Linked DNA regions of Actinoallomurus bryophytorum. The protein of the gene in region 1 binds, or shares a complex with, the protein of each later gene. Links are inferred from orthologs where the notes say so. Each region holds a gene or a part of one and is shown on either strand. Other genes may lie near its edges.

Evidence for each region.
Region 2: the proteins of smc (region 1) and FB559_RS40885 are in contact, whole or in part, in a crystal structure (PDB 3ZGX), measured with the Bacillus subtilis proteins. The link is inferred for Actinoallomurus bryophytorum from one-to-one orthologs.

What each region holds. Positions count from the first base shown.
Region 1 is NZ_VFOZ01000001.1:735,417-746,846, forward strand. The notes cover bases 4,264-8,513. They hold smc (chromosome segregation protein SMC), read right to left. Parts: upstream 8,121-8,513; coding sequence 4,464-8,120; downstream 4,264-4,463. Outside these bases: FB559_RS03505 (LuxR C-terminal-related transcriptional regulator), read left to right, coding at 1-385; signal recognition particle-docking protein FtsY, read right to left, coding at 619-1,755; FB559_RS03515 (DivIVA domain-containing protein), read right to left, coding at 1,789-2,439; FB559_RS03520 (globin domain-containing protein), read right to left, coding at 2,448-3,566; FB559_RS03525 (globin domain-containing protein), read right to left, coding at 3,634-4,035; FB559_RS03535 (hypothetical protein), read right to left, coding at 8,612-8,809; FB559_RS03540 (acylphosphatase), read right to left, coding at 8,977-9,255; mutM (bifunctional DNA-formamidopyrimidine glycosylase/DNA-(apurinic or apyrimidinic site) lyase), read right to left, coding at 9,693-10,550; rnc (ribonuclease III), read right to left, coding at 10,595-11,293. UniProt on the Bacillus subtilis protein: Required for chromosome condensation and partitioning.
Region 2 is NZ_VFOZ01000002.1:1,050,688-1,053,478, forward strand. It holds FB559_RS40885 (segregation and condensation protein A), read right to left. Parts: upstream 1,913-2,791; coding sequence 1,088-1,912; downstream 1-1,087. Other genes in the region: FB559_RS40875 (pseudouridine synthase), read right to left, coding at 1-235; scpB (SMC-Scp complex subunit ScpB), read right to left, coding at 232-819; FB559_RS40890 (ParA family protein), read right to left, coding at 2,030-2,791. UniProt on the Bacillus subtilis protein: Participates in chromosomal partition during cell division. May act via the formation of a condensin-like complex containing Smc and ScpB that pull DNA away from mid-cell into both cell halves.

The DNA.
Region 1 (11,430 bases):
CGGATACCGGCATCTCCGCCGATACCAGGAGCAGTGCGTGGCCGACCTGCGGCTCGTGCTCGGGGACGCCGACTTCGAGAAGCTGGTACGCCACGGCACGCTGCTCGACGTCGACCGCGCGCTCGCGTACGCGCTGGAGGAGACGGCGGAGGAGGACGTCGCGCCGGCGGAGTCCGTGAACGGCGAGCGTTCTCCGCTGACCCGCCGGGAGACGGAGGTGGCCCGGCTCGTCGGCCGGGGCCTGACCAACAAGGAGATCGCCGCCGAGCTGGTGATCTCCCAGCGCACCGCCGAAGGTCATGTCGAGCACATTCTGGGCAAGCTCGGGTACGGCTCACGATCACAGATCGCGGTCTGGATCAGCAGGTCCACCGCCCGGTCCTGAAACCGAACGCTGGGGCCGGCGCAGGTCCTGGCCTGTGCCGGCCCCAGCGTTTCCCTCGGCGGCGCATAGGGGGGACGCCGCCCAGAAGGCGTCGCGCGCGGTCACGACGCCGGTACGGTGACGGCCGCCCGGGGGAACGTCGCCACAACGTCTCAGAGAGTGCCCGAAAGAGCGCCCCGAGCGAAGCGGGAGAAATACCTATACGGGTACGTATCTAGGTGTACGTATCCCGATCAGTCGCCCAGAATCGCCTCGACGAAGGCATCCGGGTCGAAGGGGGCAAGGTCATCGGGCCCCTCACCGAGGCCGACGAGCTTGACGGGAACGCCGAGCTCGCGTTGCACGGCGATGACGATGCCGCCCTTGGCGGTGCCGTCGAGCTTGGTCAACGCGATGCCGGTGACGTTGACGACCTCGGCGAAGACACGTGCCTGCCGCAGGCCGTTCTGCCCCGTCGTCGCGTCGAGGACCAGGATCACCTCGTCGACCTGTGCCTGCTTTTCGATCACCCGCTTGACCTTGCCGAGCTCGTCCATCAGCCCGGTCTTGGTGTGCAGCCGGCCCGCGGTGTCGACGATCACCGTGTCGACGGCGCCCGCGATGCCCTGCTTGACGGCCTCGAACGCGACGCTCGCCGGGTCCGTGCCCTCCGCCTTGCGTACGACCTCGGCGCCGACCCGTGATCCCCAGGTCTGCAGCTGGTCGGCCGCGGCGGCACGGAAGGTGTCGGCGGCACCGAGCAGGACCGTACGGCCGTCGCCGACGATGACCCGCGCGAGCTTGCCGCATGTGGTCGTCTTGCCGGTGCCGTTGACGCCGACGACGAGGATGACCGCAGGCTGGTTGCCGTGCGGCTCGGTGCGCAGCGTCCGATCCCAGTCCACGCCGAGCTGGCCGAGCAGCTCCTCCTTGAGCATCGCGCGCACCTGGACCGGGTCCCGCGAGCCGAGGACCTTCACCTTCGTCCGCAGGTCGTCCACGATCTGCCTGGCGGGCACGACCCCGACGTCCGCGGTGACCAGCGTGTCCTCGATCTCCTCCCACGCTTCGTCGTCGAGGGCGTCACGGGACAGCAGCGCCAGCAGGCTCTTGCCCAGGGCGTTCTGGGACCGGGACAGCCGCGCGCGCAGGCGTACGAGACGTCCGGCGGAGGGCGGCGGAAGCTCGATCTCCGGCGCCGCCGGGGCGACCGGGACGTCGACGGGTGGAGCCGCGGTCGCGACCTCGTCGTCGTCCAGGACGGCCGTGCCGCCCGCGGAGGTCTCGGGCGGCGGAGCTGTACGGCCCCGGCCGCGGCCGCGCAGCAGAAAGAATCCGGCGGCGACGACGGCGAGCACGACGATCGCGATGGCGAGGATCAGGTATTCCATAGCGTGTCCCAGTGTCGCAGAGGCCGGGGACGCTCAGCGCGGGCGGGGCAGCGGCGTACGCGCGCCGGGCGTGGAGTCGTGCTCCGAGTGATCCCACTCCTCCACGTTGCGCAGCAGGGCCTCCAGGTAGGACCGCAGATGCGTGCGGTAGACGTCGCTGAAGGTCCGCAGGTAGGCGATCTCGCTTTCGAGGTTGCGCCGCTCGTCCTCCGACAGGGGCTCGGAGGACGGCTTGACCTGCTCGGCGGCGGTCGAGGCCTGGCGATGCGCCTCGTCCAGGACCAGTACGGCCCGCGCCTTGGCCTCGGCGAGGATCTCGTCCCTGCCCCGGCGCGCCTCCTCGGCGATCTCCCGGCTGTAGCGCTGGGCGTCGGCCACGTAATGGTCGGCGGTCTCCTGCGCCTTGGACAGGATGCGGACCGCCTGGATGTGGGCGTCCTCGGCCTGTACGGGCGAGAAGCCCTGCGGGTTACCGGTGATCCGGTCCCGCAGCCGCCCGACCTCGTGCTGCATCGCGGCCTTCTCGTTCAGGACGCGGACCAGCTCCTGTTCGACCTGGCCGAGGAAGGCGCGTACCTGGTCCTCGTCGAAACCGCGCCGGCCGAGCGGCGCGCGCCGGAAGTTGACCGCCTGCAGCTCGGCGGGGGTCAGGCGCTGAGCTCCGGAAATGTCTGGTGAGTTCATCGCTCTCCCTATGCGTCCGCGAACTTGTCCGACCGGATCCGGTCCATGCCGAGCCCGAGGCCCACGAGCCGTTCCACGGTCGCGTCGACCATCGCGGGTGAGCCGCATACGTAGGCGTCGTGGTCTCTCCAGAGGCCGTACCGGGCGACCACGTCGGCCAGTACGCCCTGCTCGGCCTGTTCGGCTCCGTCGGCCCCGCCTTCGGACACGGCGGGCACCACGGTGAGCCAGGGACTGTCGGCGGCACGTTTGGTCAGGTCGGCGAGGTCGTAGAGTCCGTCGGCGGTGCGCGCGCCGAAGAACAGGTGCACCCGCGGCGGTGCGGGACTGCGGGCGATCCGTTCGAGGATCGCCTTGAGCGGCGCCAGGCCCGTACTCCCGCCGATGAGGAGGACGTCGCGGCCGGACCGCTCGTTGAAGGTCATGGTCCCGACCGGCGAGCCCAGCTTGAGCCAGTCACCGGCACCGGCGGAGCGCACCAGGACGGGACTCACCGGGCCGCCGTCGACGAGCCGTACGTGGAAGTCGAGCGTGTTGTCGTGCCGGGGAGCGTTGGCCATGGAGTAGTAGCGCCACATCCGCGGCCGTACCGGCACCTCGACCGCCACCGACTGCCCGGGCAGGTAGGGCAGCGGCCGGTCCGTCACGACGCGCAGGACGGCGAGGTCGAACCGGCGGCGCTCGTGCGCCACGATCTGGGCGTTCCACCAGGCCGGGCGCTGCTTCGCGTCCTCGTCGGCGGCCTCGACCATGACGTTCGCCAGGAGGGTGTAGGCATCGCCCCAGTCGCGCGCGAGTGCGTCACTCCACGCGGCGCCGGAGAAGTAACGCAGAGTGGCGATCAGACTCTGGCCGACCTCGGGATAATGCAGCGCCTCGACACCGAATTTCCGGTGGTCAGCGCCGAGTTGACGAACGAACGGAACGACTTCTGGCAGGTTGTCCACCTGCGCGACCACGCGGCCGAGTGCACTCAACAGACGGTCACGCTGATGGCTCATTCCGATCGGGAACATCTCCCGTAGACCGGGGTTTCTCAGAAACAAGTCCGAGTAAAAGAACAATGCGACAGCATCGCCGTGCTGTGCGACCTGCGCAAAGTTATCTTTCAATGCCTGGGCATCCACACGTTCTCCTGAGGGACGGTCTTGCGCGCGAGCGGGGCGCCGGCGGGGATCGGCGCCCGGGTCCGCGCTACCGCTCGCCGCCCGCCTGCACCATGACCTCGGAAACCACGCCGTACGCGGCTGTCCAGTCCTTCTCCAGGTCGGGGGTCCATGCGTCGCCGCTGAAGTGGCGGAGGGTCGCGATGAGGCTCGCGCCGACCTCCGGGTAGTCCTCCGCGGTGACCCCGAATCCGGAGTGATCGCTTCCCAGTCGCTGAAGGTAAGGAATCAATTCCTCAGTGTTATCCACCCACTCCACGATCTGCGCGAGTGCGGCGAGAAGTACCTTGTGCTGCTGCTCCATGGAGGCCGGGAAAAGCGATCGGTATCCCGGATTACGCTCGAACAAATCTGCGTAAAAGTAGTCAGCCACTTCCAGACCGTGATCGGCGACCAGCGCGAAGTTTTCCTTGATTCGTTGAGCGTTCATGTAGTCCCTTCCGTTTCCGAAGACCTCAATTCCTAACGACTCACACGACCTTGCGCAAGGGTTACGCACGGTTAACTAGGGACAATTGAGACGGCAGGGTCGTAGCCTGGGAATTCGTGAGATAGAGGACTCGCCCGGTCGGCCTGGATGTCCCGGGCAAGAGGCCGGGATGGCGCGGCGGACGGCCCCCGAATGAACCCGGCGGGCGTTTGGAACGTGCCCAGGATCACGTGAACTCGTGAATCCCGAGCCGCAGCGCACGCCTGGACGGAGGCCTCCCGCCCCGCCCGTCACGCGAGTCGGCGGCCCGCCGTCACGTACGGGCCGGACGCACCCGCCACGATCCACACAGCCGCCCCGGCTCACTCAAACGGATGCGGCGCGACAGATCGACTCGGGCCAGGCCGACTCGGTCACGCCGGCTCGGGTCAGGCGGGTTCGGGCTCGCGGAGGCGTTGGCTGATGACCTGGGTCACTCCGTCGCCGCGCATGCTCACGCCGTACAGGGCGTCAGCGCCCTCCATCGTGCGCTTCTGGTGGGTGATGACGATCAGCTGTGAGGACTCGCGGAGTTCTTCGAAGATGCCCAGCAGGCGCTGGGTGTTGGTGTCGTCCAGGGCGGCCTCGACCTCGTCCAGCACGTAGAACGGGGACGGGCGGGCCTTGAAGATGGCGACCAGGAAGGCGATCGCCACCAGGGATCGTTCTCCACCGGACAGCAGCGACAGGCGCTTGACCTTCTTGCCCGGTGGGCGGGCCTCGACCTCGATGCCGGTGGTGAGCATGTCCTCCGGCTCGGTCAGGGACAGCCGTCCCTCTCCGCCGGGGAACAGCCGGGAGAAGATCCCTTCGAACTCCCGTGCGGTGTCCTCGTACGCCGAGGTGAAGACCTGTTCGACCCGCTCGTCGACCTCCTTGACGACCGTGAGCAGGTCGCGCCGGGTCTTCTTGAGATCCTCCAGCTGGGACGTCAGGAAGGCGTGCCGCTCCTCCAGCGCCGCGAACTCCTCCAGCGCCAGGGGGTTGACCTTGCCCAGCTGGGTCAGCTGGCGTTCGGCCTGCTTGGCGCGCTTCTCCTGCACGGCCCGGTCGTACGGTGCGGGCACGGCGTCTTCGGGGGCGTCCGGCGCCGGGGGGACGAGCTGGTCGGGGCCGTACTCGGAGACGAGCACGTCCACCTCCAGTCCGAACTCCTCCATCGCCCGCTCCTCCATCTGCTCGAGGCGCAGCCGCCGCTCGGCGCGTGCCACCTCGCTGCCGTGCGCGACGTTGAGGAGCCTCTCGTGCTCGCCGGTGAGCTCCCGTACGCGCGTGCGGACGGTCTTGAGCTCCTCCTCGCGTGCGGCGCGTGCCTGCTCGGCGGCCTCGCGCTCGGCGACCGCCGCGGCGATCGAGACCTCGATGCGGGCCAGTGCCGCGCGTGCGCCGGTGACGACGGCCTGGGCGACCCGGGCGTCGTGCGCGCGACGCTCGCGGCGTTCGGCGGCGCGGGCGCGTTCGGCGCGTTCCTCGTCGGCAGCGCGCAGCAGTGCGTCGGCGCGGCCGGTGATGGCGGTGACGCGCTCCTCGGCGGTACGGACGTTGAGGCGCGCCTCCATCTCGGCGGCGCGCAGCTCCTGGCAGTGGTCGGTGAGTTCGTCGCGGCGGGCGGAGTCCTCCTCGTCGTCCGACAGCGGCTCGGCCTCGGCGGCCTCCAGCCGCTCGCGCAGCCCGGCGTGGGCCTCGGCGTCGCGTTCGCGTGCTTCTTCGGCGGCGCGTACGGACGAGGACAGGCGTTCGGTCTCCTGGCGGGCGGCCTGCGCCGCGGCCTGGAGCCCGGCCACGTGCCTGGCCTCCTGTGCCGCCTCGGCGGCGGCCTCACGGAGCTTGGCGCGTACGCGGTCGAGTCCGGCCTGCGCGCGGTTGACGCCGGCCTGCGCCTCGCCGACCGCCGCCTGTGCCGCCTCCAGGACCGCTTGGGCGCGCTGCTCGGCCGAGACTGCCTCCTCCAGCGCCTCGGCGGTGTGCTCGGCCCTCTCGCGTGCCGCGGCCAGGCGTTCGGCCGCCTCGTCGCGTGCGGCGCGCATCTGCAGCGGGCTCTGCCGACCGCCGCCACCGCCCAGTGCCCAGTGGGCGCCGAGCAGGTCGCCGTCGCGGGTGACCGCCCGCAGCGCGGGCCTCTCGCGTACGAGCGCGGTCGCGGCGGACAGGTCCTGCACGACCACGACGCCGTCGAGGAGGTGGTGGACCGCCGAACGCACCGACTCCGCCGCGTCGACCAGGTCGGCCGCGTAGCGGGCGCCGCCCGGCAGAGCGGCGCGGTCGCCGTGGGCGGAGGGCCCGTCGCCGACCACGAGACCGGCCTGCCCCGCGTCGTCGGCGCGTAGCAGGGCGAGCGCCGATGACGCGGTGTCGAGAGAGGCGACGGCGACGGCCTCGGTGGCCGCGCCCAGGGCCGCGGCGACCGCGACCTCGGCGCCCGGCTCGACCGACAGAAGCGCGGCGAGCGTGCCCAGCACGCCGTCGAGGCCGGCGGACAGGAGTACCTCACCGCCGTCCACGGCACTGCCCAGGGTGAGATCGAGGGCCTCGACCCGCGCCTGCAGCGCGGTGAGCTCCTTCTGCGCGGACTGGTCGGCCCCGCGGGCCGCGCCGACGCGCTCATGCGCCTCGCGTACGGCGCGACGGGGCTCGTCTACCGCGTCGCGTGCCTGTTCGGCGGACTCCTTGGCCTGTTCGAGGATCTCCTGTACGCGTTCGTGCTCGGCGGCCAGCTCCGGGTCCTCGGCCGCCTGCGTCTCCTGTGACGAGTATTCGGCCTCGGCCACCCGCGCGCGTTCGCCGGCGGCGGCTCGCGCCTCGTTGAGCCGGCCGATCTCCGCCTCGGTGGCCTGCATCTTGCTGCCCAGCGCGTCGACCTGGCCGCGCAGCCGCGCCAGGCCCTCGCGACGGTCGGCCGCGGCGCGGGCGGCGGCCTGCAGGCGGCGTTCTTCGGCCTCGAGCGCGGTCTCCGCCTCGGACCGCTCGCGTACGGACTCGGCGAGCATCTCCTCCACGGCCTCCAGGCGCGCGGCGAGTACCTCCTCCTGCTCGCGTACCTCGGCGGCCTCGCGCTCCATGTCCTCGGGATCGCGGCCCCGGCGCTCCTCCCCCTCCGCCTCGACGGCGTGCCGGTGGCGCTCGGCGGCGACCTCACCGACGCCGCGCAGGCGCTCGCGGAAGGACGACAGGGAGTACCAGGTCTCCTGGGTGCGGACCAGCAGCGGCGCCTGCTCGGCGGCCTCGGCCTCCAGAAGGGTCTCCCTCTGCTGGGCCTGGCCGAGGGCCTCCTCCACGGCCGTGTGCCGCTGGCGTACGGCGGCCTCGTCGAGGGTCTCCTGCTTGAGCCGCCCGCTCAGCGTCACGAGGTCGTCGGCGAGCAGGCGGACCCGCGCGTCACGCAGGTCGGACTGGATCACGGCGGCCCGGCGGGCGATCTCCGCCTGCCGGCCGAGCGGTTTGAGCTGGCGGCGCAGCTCGGTGGTGAGGTCCTGGACGCGCGTGAGGTTGGCCCCCATCGCGTCCAGCTTGCGCAGGGCCTTCTCCTTGCGCTTGCGGTGCTTGAGGACGCCGGCCGCCTCCTCGACGACCGCGCGGCGCCCCTCGGGCCCGGAATGCAGAATCCGGTCGAGCTGCCCCTGACCGATGATCACGTGCATCTCGCGACCGATGCCGGAGTCCGACAGGAGTTCCTGAACGTCGAGCAGGCGGCAGGAGTCACCGTTGATCGCGTACTCGCTCTGCCCCGACCGGAACATGAGCCTGCTGATCGTGACCTCGGTGTAGTCGATCGGCAGTGCGCCGTCGGTGTTGTCGATGGTGAGGAGGACCTCGGCGCGGCCGAGCGGCGGGCGCGACGACGTGCCCGCGAAGATGACGTCCTCCATCTTGCCGCCGCGCAGCGACTTGGCGCCCTGCTCGCCCATCACCCACGAGAGCGCGTCGACGACGTTGGACTTGCCCGAGCCGTTGGGTCCGACGACACAGGTGATGCCCGGTTCGAGACGCAGCGTGGTCGAGGACGCGAAGGACTTGAAGCCACGCAGCGTGAGGCTCTTCAAGTACAAGCGTCTACCGATCCTTTCCGCGACCGTTCGATGCCGGCCCGTGAGATTCGGGAGGCCGGCCGGGCTTGGCCTCTGCGAACGATACCGGCCGAGACCCCGAACCCGGCGTAGCACCGGCCATCTGACATCCCCAAATGTGCCACGATCGATCCTGATGCGTGGTCTGTCCGGGAGAACCACCCCGCCCGGCGGCTCCGGCGTCCCGCCCCGGCGACCACCGGCCACGACGGATCAGGAAATGGCCTCTTCTTCGGTCGAACGCCCGTTCTGGCGCCGCCTATCGACGCCCTCAACGGGAGCGGACGGAAATTCCCCGCGCCATCGGGCGATCGGCTGACCTGGGGGCGAACATGATCACACGTGCATTTCCGAAGTGATTGCCTCACCGTTGCGGTCAAGGAACAACCTTTGGTGAAGCACGCCGGATGTTAATTCGAGGCAGCAAAAAGGGACGTCATGATCGACGTCCCTTTTAAGGAGCGGTCTGACCGTTAGGTCAGAGCCGGTTCGCGGTCGTTGGCGCTGAGCGCCATGACTTCGTTGTCCGCGACCGCCGCGAGCGTGTCGTTCTCGGTCTGGAGCCGTACGAGCTCGGCCTCCAGGTCACGGACACGTTGCTGAAGGCGCCGCATCTCCGCAACCATGCGGGGGTCCGGACCGCCGACGTGGCCGAGTAGAGCCTTCGCCATGATTAAGGGTCCTCCACGCTGAGTGACCAGCAGGAATGATCGCGCACATGAGAGCCGAAATGATGCGCGTAACAACTAGGGTCGCACCGGCTGGAGAGCCGGTCAAGACAGATGTCACAGACGCGTAACAACCTGCCTATCCAAGTTTAGCAGACTTCCCAGAGCGATCACCGTTCGACGAAGCCGCGAAGATCGCCACGCGGCTCCGTCCATCGCTCCACAACGCCGTCGACCATTCCCGGCGTCTCCCCGCCGCGCAACAGGGTGAGCAGCCCGTCACAGGCCGCCCGGGGGCCTTCGGCGATCACCTCGACCCGGCCGTCCCTGAGGTTGCTCGCCGAGCCGGCCAGACCGAGCTCGAGCGCCCTGGAACGTACCCACCACCGGAAACCCACACCTTGCACGTGGCCGCGCACCCACGCGGTCAGCCGAATCTGGTCCTCCACGTTCCGGGATCCTAGTCCCGCGAGAGGACCCGGCCATACGCCGATAGTTGCGACAAAAGACCCACGGCAAGGACCGCACGGAAGGCTCGCGGCCGGGCGACGGCGGCGATCGAGATCCGTCCGGCGACGCCGTCACCACGCACGGGAGGGCCCCCCGGGCGGTCGTCTAGCACCGCGGTCGAACCCGGACAACCCCGCCTGACGGAACGCCCGTGACCGGACCCGGACGCATGCGGAGCGTCGAAAAGCCCCTTAAGGGGCTGTCTCGAAGTCCCGATCCGTAGCGAGCGGCGTCCACGCGGCGCGTCGCAAGGCGGAGGAGGGAATCAGCCCGGTACCGGCCGGCGACCGACGACAACGCGGCGAGGGCGCCGCCTGGGCGCCGCGCAGCGGGACCTCGGATGAGGCCCTGAGGGCGTGCCGGAACCCGCTGAACGTCAGTAGCGCCCGCGGCGAGGGCGGGGCTGGCACCGGGGACAGGTGTAGGACGAGCGGTTCATGAACGCGTCACGCCGGACCGGGTCGCCGCAGCGGGGGCACGGCTCGTCCTCCCGGCCGTACACGTTGAGTGACCGGCCGAAGTAACCGCTCTCTCCGTTGACGTTGACGTACAGGCTGTCGAAGGACGTGCCGCCCGCCGTCAGGGCGTCGCCCATGACCTCGCGGGCGGCCGTCAGCACGCGCCGCGCCTCGGGCCGCGTGAGAGTCTCGGTGGGCCGTGCCCAGTGGAGCTTCGCCCGCCACAGCGCCTCGTCGGCGTAGATGTTGCCCACGCCGCTGATCAGCGACTGGTCGAGCAGCGCGCGCTTGATCCCCGTACGGCGCCGGCGGAGTGCGCGCAGGAACGCCTCCTCGTCGAAGGCCGCCTCCAGCGGATCCGGGGCGATGTGCGCGATCGGCAGGGGCACCCCGTCGTCCGTGGTGCCGGTGAGCATCAGGTGACCGAAGGTGCGCTGGTCGACGAAGCGCAGGTCCAGCCCCCCGTCGGTGAAGGTGAACCGGGCGCGCAGATGCTTTTCGTAGGCCCGGTCCGGCTCACCGACGATCAGCTGGCCGCTCATGCCGAGGTGGGCCAGGAACGCCTCGTCGTCGCCGACGGGCAGCCACAGGTACTTTCCCCGCCGCCGCGCGCCGGACACCAGGCGCCCGGTCATCCGGGCGGCGAGGTCGGCCGGGCCCTCGACGTGGCGGCGCGCCGCGCGCGGGTGGAGGACGGTGGCGGACTCGACGGTCCGGCCGGCCACCCAGCGTTCGACTCCACGCCGTACGACCTCGACCTCGGGCAGCTCGGGCACGGGTGTTCTCCTCTTTCCGGCTGTGGCGGGGGATGTCCGGCGCGTCAGTTGCCGGCAGAGGAAGAACGCTCGCGGATCGTCGTCCATGCCGCCTCGGCCGCCTGCTGCTCGGCCTCCTTCTTGCTGCGGCCCTCACCGTGGCCGTAGGCGACACCACCGACGGCGACGACGGCGCGGAAGCTCTTCTGGTGGTCCGGGCCGCTCTCCTCCACGTGGTACTCGGGCACGCCGAGCTCCTCGGTGGCGGTCAGCTCCTGCAGCGAGGTCTTCCAGTCGAGCCCGGCGCCCAGGCTCGCCGACCGGATGATCAGGGCGTCGAACAGACGGTGCACGAGGGCGTCCGCCGCCTTGAGGCCCTGGTCGAGATAGACCGCGCCGATCACGGCCTCGAGCGTGTCGGCGAGGATCGAGGCCTTGTCGCGGCCCCCGGTCCCCTCTTCGCCGCGGCCGAGGCGGATGTAGGCGCCCAGGTCGAGCTGGCGTGCCACGCCGGCGAGCGCCCGCATGTTGACGACGGCCGCGCGCAGCTTGGCGAGCTGGCCCTCGGGCAGATCCGGATGGCCGTTGAACAGCGTGTCGGTGACGACCAGGCCGAGCACGGAGTCGCCGAGGAACTCCAGCCGCTCGTTGGTCGGCAGCCCGCCGTTCTCGTACGCGTAGGAGCGGTGGGTCAGGGCGCGTTCGAGCAGCTCCGGGTCGGGCCTGACACCGAGCGCGGCCTCGAGCGCGCTGCGGTCGGTCATGGAGTGGTCCGGCTTCACGCGGCCCCCCGGGTCAGGGAGGCGGCACAGACAGAATTCACGGTCTTCCTCCGCGGAAGGTTCCGCGAGAGCGAGGTACACGCCGGGTCGTTCCCGGCGTCCGCCACGGCCTCGGGCGA
Region 2 (2,791 bases), on another replicon or contig:
CGCCCGCGGGCTTGTTGAGCATGTAGTAGCGCAGCTCGGTACGGGTGGGGATGCGCTTGCCGTCCACGTGGATGACGGCCTGCTGGGGGTCGACGCGGGCGCCGAACCAGGTGATCTTCTCTCCGTCGACGGTCACCCGCCCGGCCGCGATCAGGTCATCGCAGGCGCGCCGGCTGGCCACGCCGGCCTCGGCGAGCACCTTCTGGAGCCGTACGCCCTCGTTGGTCTGGTTCACTGCTGTAGTTCCTCTATGCCTTCCAGGTCATCGGGCAGGTAGGGGGCGAGCTCGGGCAGCTCGTCCACGGTGTTCAGGCCGAGCCGCTCGAGAAAGTAGGTGGTCGTCCGGTAGAGCACCGCCTGGTGCTCCGGGTCGTGGCCCGCCTCCTCGATGAGTCCCCGCATCGTCAGCGTGCGGATCACGCCGTCGCTGTTGACTCCTCGGATCGCCGAGATCCGCGCCCGGTTCACCGGCTGGCGGTAGGCGATGACGGCGAGGGTCTCCAGCGCTGCCTGCGTCAGCCGCGCCGCCTGGCCGTCCCGCACGAACCGCTCGACGAGGGGGGCGCAGACGTCTCGAGTGTAGAACCGCCAGCCGCCTGCGATCTCCCTTAGGTCGAACCCCCGGGCCTGCTCGGTGTATTCCGCCGCCAGCTCCCGCAGCGTGGCGGCGACCTCGTCCCGCGGCCGTTCGAGGATCTGGGCGAGGGTCACCTCGGGCACCGGCTCGTCCACGACGAGCAGGATCGCCTCCAGCCCGGCGCGCAGCGGCGGCTCGGCCGCGGCGCCCTCGGGCGCGTCGAACAGCGCCCCCGGCTCCACGGCGTCCACCGGAGCGGCCTCTTCCGCCGGAGCGACCTCGTCCACCGGGACGACCTCTTCAGCTTCCGCCGGGACGACCTCGTCCGCCAGGACGGCCCCTTCCGCTTCCGCCGGGACGACCTCGTCCGCCAGGACGGCCCCTTCCACCTCCGCAAGGACGGCCTTGTCCGCGGGCTCGGTGTGCGCCGCTTCGCCCTCATCGGCCGCGCCGGAGGGTGCCACGCCGGCGAGGGGCTCCTCACCGGAGTCGCCGGGCTCCGGTGTCATGTCAGTCATCGTTCTTCTCCACCGGTCGTCCTGAGTAGTCATCGCCGACGAGGATCTCGCCGTCCTCGGTGCCGGTCCAGGTGATGTACAGCTCGCCCAGGGGCTCCAGCTGCTCCAGCGAGACCACCTGCTCGCGGTAGAGCTCGAGGACGGCCAGGAAGCGGGCGACGATCTCGAAGGTGCCGGCGCAGTCGGCGGTCAGGGCGCGGAACGTCGTGCGCTCCAGGCGGCGTAGCCGCTCCACCAGCAGGCGCCCCTGCTCCCGTACGCTCGCCTGCGGCGCGTAGATGTGCTCGACCGAGACGGTCGGCACGGGTTTGGGCGCCAGGGTCTTGGCGGCCAGCCGGGCGAACTCCGCCGGGCCCAGGCCGATGAGCACCTCCGGCAGGAGGTTGGCGAACCTCGGCTCCATCGGCACCGTACGGGCGAAGCGGCGCGACTCCCGTGCGATCCGGCCCGAGAAGACCGCGGCGACCTCCTTGTACGCGCGGTACTGCAGGAGCCGTGCGAACAGCAGGTCGCGGGCCTCCAGCAGGGCCAGGTCCTCTTCGTCCTCCACCTCACCGGAGGGCAGCAGCCGCGCGGCCTTCAGGTCGAGGAGGGTGGCGGCGACCAGCAGGAAGTAGCTCGCCTGGTCCAGGTCCCACTCACGGCCGTAGGAGCGGATGAAGGAGATGAACTCGTCGGTGACCTTGTGGAGGGACACCTCGGTGATGTCGAGCTTGTGCTTGGCGATGAGGCCGAGGAGCAGGTCGAAGGGACCCTCGAAGTTGTCGAGGTGCACCTCGAATCCGCGCTTGTGCTCCTCCGGGGCCGGCTCACTCACCTGGTCAACGGTAGTGGAGGCCACGCACTCCCCTGCCGCCTGCACGCGGAATGGTCCGCGGAGCGGGCATCCCGTGGCGGGCCTCCGGTGCGGTCACGACGACCGCACCGGAAAGGCTCACATGAGGGAATGCCACCTCTGGAGTACCTCCTTGGCGAGTTCCCGGTAGGCGTTAGCGCCCATGGACGACGGGTCGAAGCGGGTGATGGGCTCACCCACGACGGTCGCGTCCGGGAACCGGACCGTGCGGTTGATGACCGTGTGGAAGACCTGCTCGCCGAAGGCGTCCACGATGCGGCCGAGCACCTCACGGGTGTGGAGGGTGCGGGAGTCGTACATCGTCGCCAGGAAGCCGTCGATGGCCAGCTCCTGGTTGAGCCGGCCCTGGACCTTCTCGATCGTCTCCATGAGCAGCGCGACACCGCGCATCGCGAAGTATTCGCACTCGAGAGGGACGAGAACGCCTTGGCTGGCGGTCAGCGCGTTGACGGTCAGCAGACCGAGCGAGGGCTGACAGTCGATCATGATGTAGTCGTAGTCGGCCACGACCGGCTTGAGCAGACCCCCGAGGATGTACTCGCGGCCGACCTCGTGGACGAGCTGGACCTCCGCGCCGGACAGGTCGATGTTGCTGGGCAGCAGGTCCATGCCCTCGACGCTGGTCTCCAGGATGACCTCTTCGGTCTCCACGCCCCGCTCCATGAGCAGGTTGTAGATCGTGAGGTCGAGCTGGCGCGGGTCGCCCTTGCCCAGTCCCACCGACAGCGCGCCCTGGGGGTCGAAGTCGACGAGGAGAACGCGACGGCCCTGCTCGGCCAATGCGGCGCCCAGATTTATGGTCGTCGTCGTCTTGCCGACGCCGCCCTTCTGGTTGCAGAC